Regions from separate parts of the Tardiphaga sp. OK245 genome, predicted to be linked through region 1. Evidence: riboswitches for the same ligand, from Rfam matches in the RefSeq annotation. Region 1 holds a riboswitch; the other holds the start of a gene.
The links. A riboswitch is a leader RNA that binds a small molecule or an ion and turns the genes downstream of it on or off. The one in region 1 is predicted to bind cobalamin.
Positions count from the first base shown of each region.

Region 1 (7,571 bases):
TGAGATAGCGCCAGCCGATCACGATGCCGCTCGCCGAGACGATGGTGCCGAGAATCGACAGCAGCCACACCACGATGTCCCAGGCCGGGCGATACATCAGCAGCAACTGAAAATCGAAACTGTGCAGCGCGTTGAACAGCCAGCGATAGGTGCGCCGGCTTGAGTCGACGCGGCCGAGGATGTCGCCGGTGACCGGGCTGATGTGAAACCAGGTTTGCGCGTCGTCGTCGAATATCGCGCGGAGCACAGGCAATTCGCGGTCATTGTGATGCGCGTACCAATAAGCGTCGTATTCTCTGAGGCTTGGCCGGTTTTCGATCCGCGAATCCGGAAGCAGCTTTGCCGCGGCATTCCAGAGCCGGTCTTGCGGCAATCTTGCAATTTCGCCGCTTGTCGGATCGATCACCGTCCTTGTGCCGTCGCGCTTCGCGACGATCATCAGCGGCATGCCGTCGATCCATACGAAGCGCGCTTCGACCGCGGCCTTGTCCGCCGGTGCGCGAATGGCCGCAGCGATATCAGGCGCGTCGTGACCGGCATAGCGCTGCAATACCTCACGTGGCGTATTGCGGTCGGCAAAAACGCGGCCGGGATCGAGCGATAGCCAGCCCGAGAACATCCAGGTCAGCACGAACAGCCCGGCGATCAGTCCGGTGACGTGATGCCACGCCATCCAGCCGCGATAGGGCGTGATATTACCGCTCGCATAACGCCGCTTAAGGCGCACGCGCAGAATGCCGATCCAGATTCCGGTGACGCCAACGATCAGGCAGATGCCGGAGATCCACAATACGACGAGCCGCCACAGCGGACCGTCCTTGCGCAGCAAGGTCGGATAGATCCAGTGCGGGATCGAGCCGAGCCAGTTCCAGACGCGTTCGGTGCGGTTGGTATCGAGCGCGATCTCGCCGGAGCGCGAGGAGACGTAGAGTTTTGTGCCGGCGTCGTCGCCGAGGGTGATCAGATAAAATGGGCGTAGCGGATCGTAGCGTGCGGTGACACTCCATTGATCGCGATCGACGATCTCGTCGAGCTGAGGCGACTTGCTGGCGGGATGATGCCCGGCAACGGCAAGTGCCTGCTGTTCGTTGACCTCGGTGATGGTACGGCCATCGACGGCGGAGATCGCCTGTCGTTTGCCGTCCCAGCCGGTCAACCGATACACCGGCTCGTCGGCAACCATGTTCAATCGCAATTCGCGCGGATAGCGCGTGGCACCGGCAGCCTTCATCGCCTCGTCGGGAGAGAGCGCCACTTTCTCCCAGACGATGTCGGGCAATGCTGCCAGTCGCTCCTTGTCGGAGAGGCCGGGAAACGCGACATACATCATCACCACGCCCGAGATGAACCACATCGCGAAGAAGAGACAGGTGACGATACCGATCCAGCGGTGGCCGATATACAGCCACCGCCGGAGTGTGCGTGTCAGCTTGCGCGACAAGCTCAGAACTTCACATTGACGGCGAGCTGAGCCGTGCGCGGCATGCCGAGCATCCACTGATTGTCGCTGTAGCTCGACGTCGCATAGATCTTGTCGAACAGGTTGTAGACGCGCAGTGACACCGTGGTGTTGACGTCCGGCTTCCACTGCAGGCCCGCATTGACCAGTGTGTAGCTCGGCATCTCCAGCGTGTTTGCATTGTCTGCATACGTTTTGCCGACGATCTGGAAGCCGGCATTGGCCGACCAGTTCGCCGCAAAGGCCCAGGTTGCCCAGACGTTGGTGACGTTCTGCGGCACGTTGAACGGCACATTGCCGGCGTAGTTCACAGCGATGCCACCCACGTTCTGGATGAAATCGTCATATTTCGCGCGCACGAACGCGGTGTTGGCGTCGACGCGCCAGCCATAATCGAGCGAGACGCCGATCGAGGCTTCGATGCCACGCGAAGACTGCTGGCCCACCTGCACGACCCGTGTCAGTGTCGGGTCGGTTCGGTCCGGCGTCAGCAGGTTGTTCTTGACGATCTGATAGCCCGCCAGCGTCCACTCGCCACGGCCGCCCCAGAACGACTGCTTGACGCCGATCTCCACCTGTTTGCCGGTGGCCAGATCGAATTTGGCGTTGGCGTTGCTCGCCGTGATTAGGCCGCCCACAGGATCGGCTGCGACCGAATACTGGCCGTAAAAGGCCAGATCCTTGATCGGTGTGTAGACCACACCGGCGCGCCAACTGGTCGAAGAATAGTCCCGGCTGTAGCTGTTGGCGGCATTGCGAACGTCGGTCCGCTCGACGGTCGGTTGGTCCTGGCGAACGCCGGCGATCAAGGACAGTTGCTCGGTGACCGACAACCGGTTCTCGGCGAACACCGCGTACTGGTTGGTCACGCTGGAGAAGTCCGACGTAAGCGGATCGGGACTGAAGTACAGGCCAGGATTGAAATTGATGGCGTCGACCGACGACGATCCACCATAGGGCGAGTTGGTCGAGCGCTTGAAGTCGATGCGGTTGACGTCGAAGCCAGCGACGAATTCGTTGGCCATCCCGAGTACATGGCCCTTGAACGTGGCGTCGAAGCGGTCGCCGATCTGTTGCTGGTCGTGGAAGATTTCCAGATAGGTGCTGCGATCGATCAGGCCGGTGGCCGGATTGAACGCATAATTTTCGAGCTCTTTCCAGTGCCGCTTGCTGTACAGATAGTACAACGTGTTGCGGATCGAGATGCCGTCGGCCACTTGCCACTCGGTCTTCACCTGATTCCAGCTATCCTGCCAGCGGATGGTGCTGTCGCCTACATTGTAGTTCTTGAAGCGCAGCGCCGGATCGAACTGGCCGTTGATCAACGGCGTGCCGAAATAGCGCATCGGCTGGCGATCGCCGTAGTCGGTCGAGATCGTCCAGACCACGTCTTCGGTCTGCTTGACCTGCACGGCAGCATGCAGCGCTATGTTCGAGCTGTTGCCGCGGTCGACCCAGCCGTCCGACATGTTGCCGGTGGCGGTGATGCGATAGGCGACGTCCTTGTTGATCGGGCCGCCGCTGTCCACGGCGATGCGGCGTTCCATGTTGCTGTCGAGCGATATCTCGGCCTGATTGCGCGGAATCCATGATGGCATCTTCGAGATGATGTTGATCGCGCCGCCGACCGCGCCTTCGCCGAACATCACGGAGGCCGGACCGCGCAGCACCTCGATACGCTCGGTGGACCAGGTGTCGAACGGAAAGTTCACGGTGCCCGCGCCGACATAGAGCCGCGTGCCATCGAGCAGTATCTTCACCGAATCCGTGCCGGAGAAGCCGCGGGTGCTGTAGGCGACGCCGCCATTGCCGGGATCTCCGATGGCGGTGATGCCGGTGGCATTCTGCGTGACGGCATCGACGACGTTCTGTTGGCCGCGCTCGGCCATGGTTTCCGCCGAGATGACCTCGACGCTGGCCGGCGTCTGCAGGCGCGTGAGGCCGAGGCGGCTGCCGGTGGATGTAGTGCCTGTGAGGTTGAGCGTCGGCGCTGCGAAGACAGCGCCTGTCGGCGTGGCGACCGGTGCGCCGGTATTGGCGGCGACATTGCGCTGCTGCCGCGAGCGCGCAGCGCGCGATGCATTGCCGTTCGTGGCGCGGCGTGCGCGCTGAGGCGTCGCTGACGGCTGAACAACAACAGGATCGAGCGTCTGGCTCGACTGTGAGGTTTGCGACCAGCTTTCGCTCGGACACAAAAAGCAGGAGAGAGCAACAGAATAAAGAAAGGGAGTATGTCGCTTCAATGCGACGGGAGAAACGGAGGTCATGAACAGGACTCGCGGTTACGTGGCACGTCACCGCAAACCAAGTCGCCCCGCCGCTTTCAAACAGGCAGTGTGACTTCCACCAGGACACCCCGCCCAATGTGCTCGCGTGTGACCACGACTGGCGGCAGGTCTCCTGGCTCGCGGGTCAGTGCCTGTCGCCGCCTTCCCAGGTGAACACCCAGTGGCTCTTGGCGCAGGCTCGCCGCTTACAGTTGCGGGGGCAGCCGCGGAATCGGGGGATCCCCCTCACCGCATTCCCTTTTGATCCCCGAAGGGAACCGTCGCGTTCACGTTAAGGTGAAATTTCCAAATGTGTCAATCAAGCTGCCAGTCATTCGCAGCTTGCTTTGGCGGGTGTTGATATTGCGCATCACTTGTCATCGCAGCGTCAAGCGATCTGCCTAGAGCCACTGGTGCCAGAGCCAGGATCAGGAGTTCGCCATGGCGCTACATATTTCCCGTCGTCGCTTCCTCGCGCACTCAGCCGCAGCAGGCGCAAGCTTCCTGGCGATGCCTTACCTCAGCCGTGCGGCGGATCGTCCGCTCGTGTCGCATGGCGTGCAGTCCGGCGATGTCGGGACGAGCAGCGGCATGATCTGGTCGCGCGCGGATCGGCCGGCGCAGATGATGGTGGAGGTCGCCACTACCGAATCCTTCAGCAATGCGCGCATGTTGCCGGTTATCACGGCGCTGCCCGAGAGCGATTTCACGGCGAAGTTGCTGCTCGATAACCTGCCAGCCGGGCAGGACATCTTCTACCGTGTCAAATTCCGCGATCTCTCGCATACCGACATCGTCGGCGAGCCCGTGATCGGCCGCTTCCGCACCGCGCCGGCGGATCGCCGCGATGTGTCCTTTGTCTGGGGCGGCGATGTCGCAGGCCAAGGCTGGGGCATCAATGCCGAGGATGGCGGCATGGTCACCTATGCCACCATGCGCAAGCACAATCCGGATTTCCTGATCCATTCCGGCGACACGATCTATGCCGACGGCCCGATCCTGCCTGAAACGAAATTGCCGGATGGCACGATCTGGAAGAACACCATCACGGTGCCGGAGAAGGCGAAGGTCGCCGAGACGCTTGATGAATTCCGCGCCGCGCACAAATACAATCTGCTGGACGACAATGTCCGCGCCTTCAATGCGCAGGTGCCGATCTTCGGCCAGTGGGACGATCACGAGGTCACCAACAACTGGTCTTCATCGAAACAGTTACCGGCATCCTACAAGGAGCGCGACATCACGCTGCTGGCGGCGCGCGGTGCGCGTGCCTTTCACGAGATGTATCCGATCTCGGTCAATCCGAACGAGCCTGGCCGCGTCTATCGCACGCTCAATTACGGCCCGCATCTCGATGTCTTCATGCTGGACGAGCGCAGCTATCGCGGGCCCAACGGCCCGAACCTGCAGGAGAGCTATGGTCCCGATGCGTATTTCATCGGTCCGGAGCAGATGGCCTGGCTGAAGCACGCATTGATGGCCTCGAAGGCGACCTGGAAGGTCATCGCCTCGGATATGCCGATCGGCCTCGTCGTCTATGACAACGCTGCCGACAAAACCGGGTCTGAGGCCATCGCACAGGGCGACGGGCCAGTGCGGGGCCGCGAGCTGGAAATCGCCGACATCCTGCGCTTCATCAAATCGGCCGCTATCCGCAACACGGTCTGGCTGACCGCCGACGTGCATTACACGGCGGCGCATTACTACAATCCGGAAAAGGCGCAGTTTCAGGATTTCGAGCCGTTCTGGGAGTTCGTCTCCGGGCCGTTCCACGCCGGAACCTTCGGCCCGGCGGCGCTCGACAATACCTTCGGTCCCGAGGTCCGTTTCGTGAAGGCGCCGGGGCCCGATAAGCAGAATTTGCCCCCGTCGGCCGGCATGCAGTTCTTCGGTCACGTCAAAATCGACGGCCAAAGCGGCCAAATGACCGTTACCTTGCGGGATCGGGCCGATATGGCCCTTTGGGCCACGGTTCTGGACCCGAAATTGGGCTAACCATTTGGCAGATTCGCATTGTTTTTCGGCGATTTCCCCCTATATTGCGCCGCAACGCGTCCGAGTACCCGGCCCCTTCTGGCCGGGTTTGCTTTTGGAGGGATTGCCCCAGCGCGTTTTCAGACGAGGCAGTTATCGAACGCGCTCGAGCGCAAGGCATAAGCCTTTTGTTGTCGAGCATGTCTTGTTGAACCCGCTCAAGGGCACCCAGACCGTAACCAGAAGAAGACCTATGAACCTTCGCAACATTGCTATCATCGCCCACGTTGACCACGGCAAAACCACTCTCGTGGACAAGCTGCTGCAGCAGTCGGGCACGTATCGCGACAATCAGCGCGTCCAGGAACGCGCGATGGATTCGAACGACATCGAAAAAGAGCGCGGCATCACCATTCTCGCCAAGTGCACCTCGGTGCTGTGGGATGAAGTCCAGATCAACATCGTCGACACCCCGGGCCACGCCGACTTCGGCGGCGAAGTCGAACGCATCCTGTCGATGGTCGATGGCGTGATCGTGCTCGTCGACGCCGCTGAAGGCCCGATGCCGCAGACCAAGTTCGTGGTCGGCAAGGCGCTGAAGCTCGGCCTCAAGCCGATCGTCGCGATCAACAAGGTCGACCGTCAGGACGCCCGCATCACCGAAGTCGTCAACGAAGTGTTCGACCTGTTCGCAGCGCTCGACGCCACCGACGACCAGCTCGATTTCCCGATTCTGTACGGATCGGGCCGCAACGGCTGGATGGCCGACAGCCCGGACGCGTCGCATGATGTCGGCATGAAGCCGCTGTTCGATCTCGTCATCAAGCATGTCGCGCCGCCGGTGGTTGAAGAAGGTGCGTTCCGCATGCTCGGAACCATCCTGGAAGCCAACCCCTATCTCGGTCGCATCATCACCGGTCGCATCTCGGCCGGTTCGGTGAAGCCGAACCAGGCCGTCAAGGTGCTGTCGCGTGACGGCAAGGTCGTCGAAACCGGCCGTATCACCAAGATCCTGGCCTTCCGCGGTCTCGAGCGCCAGCCGGTGGAACTCGCCGAAGCTGGCGACATCGTTGCCATCGCCGGCCTGCCGAAGGGCACTGTCGCCGATACCTTCTGCGATCCGTCGGTTGAAATTCCGATCCAGGCGCAGCCGATCGATCCGCCGACCGTGTCGATGTCCTTCATCGTCAACAACTCGCCGCTCGCCGGCACCGAAGGCGACAAGGTCACCAGCCGCCTGATCCGCGACCGCCTGTTGCGCGAAGCCGAAGGCAATGTCGCGCTAAAGGTCGTCGAATCCGCCGATCGTGACGCGATGGAAGTGTCGGGCCGCGGCGAATTGCAGCTCGCGATCCTGATCGAGAACATGCGCCGCGAAGGCTTCGAACTGTCGGTGTCGCGTCCACGCGTGGTTCTTACCAAGGACGAAAACGGCAACACGCTGGAGCCGGTCGAGGAAGTCGTCATCGACGTCGATGAGGAATTCTCCGGCGTGGTCGTTCAGAAGATGAGCGAACGCAAGGCCGAGATGATCGAGATGCGTCCGTCGGGCGGCAACCGCCTGCGTCTGGTGTTCTACGCGCCGACCCGCGGCCTGATCGGCTATCAGGGCGAACTCATGACCGATACCAAGGGTACCGCGATCATGAACCGCCTGTTCCACGACTACCTGCCCTATAAGGGCGAGATCGCCGGCCGCCGTAATGGCGTGCTGATCTCCAACGACCAGGGTGAAGCGGTGGCCTATGCCATGTTCAAGCTGGAAGATCGCGGCCCGATGATGATCGAGCCGGGCTGGAAGGTCTACAAGGGCATGATCATCGGCGAGCACACCCGTGAGAACGATCTCGAACTCAACGTTCTCAAGGGCA
Region 1 covers NZ_FNWZ01000002.1:935,218-942,788, forward strand. Annotated here, with positions in the region: gene BLW80_RS11145 (PepSY-associated transmembrane domain-containing protein) at 1-1,441, opposite strand, end outside; gene BLW80_RS11150 (TonB-dependent receptor) at 1,444-3,726, opposite strand; cobalamin riboswitch at 3,833-4,022, opposite strand; gene BLW80_RS11155 (alkaline phosphatase D family protein) at 4,168-5,721, shown strand; gene typA (translational GTPase TypA) at 5,954-7,571, shown strand, end outside.

Region 2 (7,571 bases), on a different contig from region 1:
GATGCCGTCGGAAAAATTTTCTGCGGTGGATTCGATCGCCGCGCGCGCCACACCGGCTTCGTCGAGTTGTTCAGGATCGCGGCCGACGATCATCGCAACGGCCTGTCGCGCCGCCGGCAATCCAGCCTCAGTGAAAGCGCGGTGCACGCGGGCCACATGCTGATACAGGCTGCGTTGGGCGATCAGCGTCGAGGCAATCAGGGCTTCGATTGCAAAGCCGATCCAGTTGTCGTTGAGGAGATCGGCAAGCAGTCCGCCGACAAGTATTGCGACACTGACCAGCGCGATGACGGTGACGACACCGGCGAGCTTGCGTTGCCGACGCGACCAGCTCTCGAGGTTGAGTCGGTGTTCCAGCCAGCCGATGCCGTTGCCGATCCAGACCACGGGATGCGGCGCGCGTCGCCACAGCCAGTCGGGATCGCCGATCACGACATCGAGCAGCAGCGCCGCGACCACCAGCAGGAGCGCGTCGCCATGCACCAGCATCAGGGCGCCACGCGGCTGATTTCGGTGGTCAGTCGATCGAGCGCCTCGACCATGGTCGGACCGCCGCAGGCGGTGAGGCGCTCGGGCAGCACCAGTCGCTTCGATGCCGGATAGAATGTCTCCAGTGCGGGATGCAGCAGGAAGGCGCGGCCTTCGTCTTCGGCGAAATCGGTATTGTCGGTGACCAGCAGCAGATCTGGCCTCAGCGTGACGATCGCCTCCAAGGAGGCGAAGCCGCCAGCCTTGAGGCCGAGCTCGCCGCCGGCATTGCGCAGCCCGACCGCTGATAGCAACGACGTGGTCAGATTTTCGCCGCCGGACACCCAGCCGCGCCGCGACACCGCCAGCACGCGCAACGGCTTGCGCTGTACGGCGGCATGGGCCTGCGCGATAGCAGTATCGAGCTTCACGATCTCGGCTTCAGCACGCTCCGGATGCTTGACCAACGCGCCCATCTGGCGGAGCTGTTTCTTGACGTCGTCGAGCGAGCGGGCGGGATCGAATTCGATGACCTTCAACCCCTTGTCCTTCAGGAGTTCGCGGGTCGCGCGCTTGGTGAAGCGGCCGGCAACGACGACATCCGGCTTTAGCGCCAGCACATCCTCGGCCTCACCGGACAGCAGGCGGAATAGTTTCGCCTTGTCCTTGTCCCAGGAGCGGAACGGATCGCGCGCATAGGGGCTGAGACCCAGAATTTGCTCGGGATCGGCGAGGGTGACGAGCAGTTGATCGGTGCACAGATTGATCGAGGCGAAGCGCGGCAGATCGGCCGCACTGGCCTGCAGCGGCACGCATGCGAGCAGTGCGAGTGTCGCAGCCGCGAGCGGCCAAAGCCTCTCGCGCTTTGCCCGATATGATGGCATGACACAGGCATGAAACATGGTGGCGATCTCACGCAGGCGATGGCGGAATTCGGCGGCGCGCCGGACCAATGGCTCGATCTCTCGACCGGGATCAATCCATGGCCGTGGCCCATTCCTGCCAACCTGCCGAGCCATCTTTGGGAACGCCTGCCGACGCGCGCCGACGAACAGTCGCTGCTGTCTGCCGCGCGCAGCGCTTACCACGTGCCCGATAACGTCGATGTCGTTGCCGCTGCCGGTACGCAGGCTCTGATCCAGTGGCTGCCGCATCTCGCCGCGCCTGGAGCCGTTGCCGTCGTTGGGCCGACCTATAACGAGCATGTCGCGGCTTGGCGTGCCGGCGGACATGAGGTTGGCGTGATCGGCAGCCTCAGCGCATTGCCTGATCATGCCAAGCATGTGGTGATCGTCAATCCCAACAATCCTGACGGGCGTATCGCCATGCGCGACGAGCTCGCCGATGTTGCGGCGATCTTGCAACGGCGCGGCGGCTGGCTGGTGATCGATGAGGCCTTCGCCGATGTCGATCCTGCGATCAGCGCTGTCGGCCTGTGCGCGACACTGCCGATTGTTATTCTGCGCTCCTTCGGAAAATTCTACGGTCTCGCGGGCCTGCGTCTCGGCTTTGCGCTCGCTGCTCCACTGATCGCGCAGCGTATCGCAGCGGCGGTTGGTCCATGGGCGTGTTCCGGCCCGGCACAGGTCATCGGCGCCGCCGCATTGCGCGACGAAGGCTGGACTACGCAAACCCGCGTCGCGCTGGTCGCGCAGGGCATCAAGCTGGACAATGTGTTGACCGATGCCGGCTTCGAGATTGTCGGCGGCACGCCGCTGTACAGGCTGGCGCGACATGCCGACGCCTTGAAATTGCATATCGCATTGGCCCGGCAGCAGATCTGGTGTCGCCACTTCGACTGGAGCCATGAGCTGCTGCGGTTCGGCCTGCCGCCCGATGCGGCTGCTCTGAACCGGCTTGCTGCTGCGCTGGCGAAATAGCCGCCACATCGCTCAGACTCCCGCCCAAGGCAGGATAATCGTTTCGTTTCGGTGTTCGGCGCGATAGGTGCTGATGCGGAACACATTGGCGACGATGTCATCGGACAGCGCCTGTTGCGGCGCGCCTTGGGCCGCGAGGCGTCCGTCGGACATCACCAGCACCGTATCGGCAAAGCGTGCTGCGAGGCCGAGATCGTGCGTCACCACGATCACCAGCACGCCGCTGTTCGCGACATTGCGCAGATTTGTCATGACATCGATCTGGTAGCGCGGATCGAGCGATGCGGTCGGCTCATCCGCCAGCACGATCGGGGCCTCGACAGCGAGGACGCGGGCCAATGCGACGCGGCTGCGCTCGCCACCCGAAAGCTCAGTCACGCGGCGATCGGCAAAGGCGACGATGTCGGTGGCCCGCATCGCGCGTTCGACCGCAGCCTTGTCCGACGATGTCAGCCGCGCCGGATCGGTCGCGCCATGCGGATAGCGGCCGAGGGCGACGACGTCCTTCACGTCGAGCGGCCAATGCACGACATGGCCTTGCGGCAGATAACCGAAGCGCTTTGCGCGCTCGCGGAGCGACAAGGACGCCAATGTGTCGCCGGCGACATGGATCGCGCCGGTGGACGATTGCAAGCCTGCCAATGCGCGCAGCAGCGTTGTCTTGCCGGCGCCGTTCGGGCCAACCAAAGCGACGAGGTGCTGTCGGTGTAGCGAGAGCGAGACATCGTGCAGTACCTCGCGCCCGGAGAGCGTGACGCTCAGATTGCTCGCGGTCAGCAGCGCCTGATCGCTCACGCCACGCCTCCGCCTAGTGCGCGCCGCTCGCGCATGATGAGATAGAGAAAGAACGGCACGCCGATGATCGATGTCAGGACGCCGACCTTGATGTCTGTGGTCGACGGGATGATGCGCACGGCGATATCCGCGGCCAGCAACAGCGCCGAGCCGGTCAGGGCGCTCGGAATCAGCAATCGTGCGGGATCGTGACCGATGATCGGGCGCATCAGATGCGGTGCGATGAGGCCGATGAAGCCGATAGTGCCGGTGACTGCGACGGCGCCGCCAACGCCGAGTGCGACGCCAAGGATCACCAGCAGGCGCAGGCGGCTCACATGGACACCGAGGCTCTGTGCGGTCTCTTCGCCGAGGCTCAATGCACGAAAGGCCGAGCGCTGGCTCATCAAAATGATTGCGCCGGCGACAATGAATGGTAGCGCCAACGTGACGTGACGGAAGCTGCGGTCTTCCAGTGAACCGAGCAGCCAGAATGCAATTTCGAGCGCGGCGAAAGGATTGGGCGACAGGTTCATCACCAGCGCCGTCGCGGCACCCGCAAGACTGGAGATCGCGAGACCGGCGAGGATCAGCAACAGCAGACCCGCATTGCGACCGGCGATGCCGAGCAGCACGAAGACCGACAGGAACGCCATCATGATGCCGGCAACAGGCAGCGCCCATGAGCGAACATCGGCCCAGCCGAGCGAGATCATCAGCACCGCGCCGAAGGCCGCCGATTGCGGCGCGCCGAACAGCGACGGCGAGGCGAGGGGATTGCGCAGCAAGCCCTGTAGCGCGGCACCGGACAGGCCGAGAATCGCGCCGATGGCCAGTGCGAGGATCGCGCGCGGCAAGCGGATTTCGCGCACGATGATCTGCTGCACGTCGCTGCCGCCGCCGAACAGTGCATCGAGCACCGTCAGCGGCGAGAGTTTGACAGGTCCCGTGCCGAGCGAGCCCAGTGCCAGCAGTGTCACGAGACCGACGAGCGCCAGTGTGGCGATCGTCCGGCGGCGTGCTGCTGGCGCTGCGGTCACCATGTGGCGTTGAAGCCTGCGTAGGCCGCAGGTCCCGTGGTGCCGAAGTTCAGCACTTCCTGATAGTGCTCATTCAGGATGTTCTCGCCGCGGGCGAAGACCTTCCAGTTGGCGTCGATCTTGTACTCGGTATAGAGATCGACGCGGGTATAGGCATCCACCTGACCGACTTGATTGGCGCTGCTGAAGCGCTTCGACACGGTCGTGACGCGCGGCTCGATCATCCACTTGTCGGTGGGCGTGATCGTGAGTGCGAAGCGGGCGAAGTTCTTGGGACGACGTGCCAGCACTGTATCATTGCCGAGATCTTGTGCGTGCAGATAGGTGTAGGCCGCGTTGAACTTCATCAGGCCGGGAATTACGTCCACATTGGCGCCAACTTCGAGACCGCTGGTTTCGGCGCGTGCGACGTTGTTATAGCAACCCGTCTTCTGGTCAGCGGCGCATGCACTAGGTGTAAACGATACAAAGTTGATCAGATTGCTGTAGTCGGTTGCGAAGCCTGTGACCGATACTACCACGCGACCGTTGAACAGGCTCTGATCGATACCAGCATCGTAGCCAAAGTTCGTTTCGGGGGAAAGCGATGGGGTGCCGTTGGCCTGTGAATAGAGCTGGAACAGCGTTGGTGCCTTGGCGCCTGTTCCGGCGCTGGCGTGAAATTTGGTCCCGGTCTCCGTGATGTTATAGGCGGCAGTCGCGCGCCACGTCTCGAAGCGAGCGACATCGACGACGTCATCTACACGGCCGCCGAGGGTGATGTTAAGCCGCTCTCCTATCGGGACTGACCACAACGCGAACACCGAATTTGTGTCCTGCCGTTTCGACAATGTGGAGGTCATTGCAGTCGGTGTCGGAAGGATGCCCGTGGTGAAAGTCTGTGCCGTTTCGCTCTGGGTCTTGGCACCGTAGATCAGGGAGCCGAAAGCGCCAAGTTTCAGCGTCGCTTGGTATTCTGCGCCGAGACTGTTGCCCCAGTAATCCAAGATCCTTGCGGTCGCGCCCGGCGGCGGCCGCATACTGAGTGGATAGCTGAGTTCGTTGAACGAGCGCTCGGTATGGGTATTCGAGACAGTTATGTTGTGCGTCAACACCCCACCGAACGAGTCGATCCCAACGCGGCCGTAGACGGTTTGCAGCAGGCGGTCAGTGGACGATCCTGTATCTGGATATGTACCGCTGGCCGCATCGTAGGCTGCGCGCGTGAACGAATGGACGATGCCGGATTCCAGCCGGATGCCTTCGCCTGCATCGTAGCCGATGCGCGCCGAGCCGCCGACGCGATCGAAGCTGTCGTTTTCGAGATTCGGAAAACGTGCTTCGAGGGCAGGGATACGATAACCGTAACGCGAGAAACCGTTCGAATGCTGACCGCCACCTGTGAAAGCGTAGGACCACGGACCGTTGGTGCCGGTCAGCGATCCCTGCGTCATGACAGTGCCATAGCTGCCGGCTTCGGTGCGCACGTTAACTTGCGCAGGGCCCGAGCCCTTCTTGGTAATGATATTGATCACGCCGCCCATGGCGTCTGAGCCATAGAGCGCGCTCTGCGGGCCCTTCAGGACTTCGATGCGCTCCATCGCCGAAGGCGTGAACATGGCGAATTCGAAGTCGCCCGATGCGGCGGTGGGATCGTTGACGCGGATGCCGTCGATCATCACCAGCGTCTGGCCGGTGTTGCCGCCGCGCAAGCGCACATTCGCGGTGCCGCCAGGGCCGCCGTTTTCACTGATGTCGAGACCTGGCACAGTGCGCAGCGCATCGACCAGCGAGCCGGGATTGCTGGTCGCAATGGTCTCGCCCGACACGACGCTGATCGAACTGCCAGTGCGATTGAGCTGTTCGGGTGCTCTGTCCGCCGTCACCACGATTTCGGAGAGCTGCTCGGCACTGGACTGCGCATGCGCAGCACTATGAGAGCAGGACAGAACAACAACGGCCGCAGTGCCTGCGGCCAAATTCCGGATAGTCATATAACCCCTTCCGTCGACCCACCGTCGAACGAGTGTGAAACTCGTTACCGGCCGGTCTCCTGGCTCGCGGTGGTCTCCCGGTCCGCCTTCCCGAATCTGCGATGCAAATTCAGTGGCTTTGTGGACCTGGAATGGCCGCTTACAGTTGCGGGGGCAGCCGCGGCATAGGGGACATTTCCCCGCACCGCATTCCCGTTTCACCTCCTTGCGGAGGCACCGATAACACCGGACAGGAAGCACAGCGCGCCGCGCGGTGCAACAGTCATCGAAGACTTCTAGACTCTATTGCTCGTGCTGTAGCGCGGCGAGCACGTCGTCGGGACGTTCGACCATCATCATGTGGCCCGTACCCGGCAGAATCACCGTGCGGGCGTTTTTCAATGCGGCGGCCAGGGTCTTGCCGGCCTTGGCAGGAGTCATCATGTCCCGTTCGCCGAGGATGAGCGTGACCGGGATTTCAAGCTGGCCCGCAGCGGTCAGCGCATTCTGGTATGTATTGCAGGCGTTGAGATCGGCGAACAACACGCCCGGCTTTGTGGCTTCGAGCACGCGCTGTGCACCGCTATGCATCCACAACCCCGGCGCGAGGCTGCCGCCGAGTTCGGCGCGAAAGCCGAGCCCCCAGATCGACACCATGTCGATGGCGGAATGCTGATTGGCTTCGGCGTCCTTGAGCAGATCCGGGCCGACGGTCATCGTTCCTGCCGTGCCCATCAGATCGAGGCGCGTGACTTTACCGGGATGCCGCGCTGCAGCCTCCAGCGCGATCAGCGAGCCCATGGAATGGCCGATCAGTCGCGCAGTCTTTGCGCCTGCAGCCTCGATCAATGCTGCGGTCCAGTCTGCGAGATCGGCGATGGTCGTGAGCGCTTCACCCTTTGAGCGACCATGGCCGGGCAGATCCGGCGCCAGCACGGCGAAGCCATGATGCGCGAACCAGCGCGTATGCAGCGCCCAGGTCGAGTGATCGAAGCCGGCGCCGTGGATCATCACGACCACCGGCAGGGAAGGATCGAACGTGCGGCCGCCATTCGCGATATAGGTCTCGTGACCGTTGACGGTGAGTTGCATCGCTCAGCCCTTCTGCGAGATGCGCAGCGCCTGCGCGAGGTCATCGATGATGTCATCGGCGGCTTCGATGCCGATGGAAAGACGGATCAGCTCCTCGCCGATACCGGCGGCCTTGAGTTGCTCGGCGTCCATCTGCTGATGCGTGGTGCTTCCGGGATGAATGACCAGTGTTTTGGCGTCGCCGACATTGGCGAGATGGCTGGTGAGTTTTAGCGCTTCGATGAATTTGCGGCCGGCATTGCGGCCGCCCTTGATACCAAACGAGACGATGGAGCCGGCGCCGCGCGGCAGCAAGCGTTTTGCGAGTTCGTAATCCGGATGGCTCTCCAGCGACGGATGCAGCACCCAGTCGACGGCCTTGTTGG
Region 2 covers NZ_FNWZ01000001.1:564,589-572,159, reverse strand. Annotated here, with positions in the region: gene cbiB (adenosylcobinamide-phosphate synthase CbiB) at 1-489, opposite strand, end outside; gene BLW80_RS02585 (ABC transporter substrate-binding protein) at 489-1,352, opposite strand; gene cobD (threonine-phosphate decarboxylase CobD) at 1,362-2,348, shown strand; gene BLW80_RS02575 (ABC transporter ATP-binding protein) at 2,361-3,143, opposite strand; gene BLW80_RS02570 (FecCD family ABC transporter permease) at 3,140-4,165, opposite strand; gene BLW80_RS02565 (TonB-dependent receptor plug domain-containing protein) at 4,159-6,135, opposite strand; cobalamin riboswitch at 6,168-6,371, opposite strand; gene BLW80_RS02560 (alpha/beta fold hydrolase) at 6,418-7,206, opposite strand; gene BLW80_RS02555 (O-acetylhomoserine aminocarboxypropyltransferase) at 7,210-7,571, opposite strand, start outside.
Region 2: it holds a riboswitch for cobalamin, as region 1 does, so the genes downstream of both, BLW80_RS02565 (TonB-dependent receptor plug domain-containing protein) here and BLW80_RS11150 (TonB-dependent receptor) in region 1, are expected to answer to the same signal.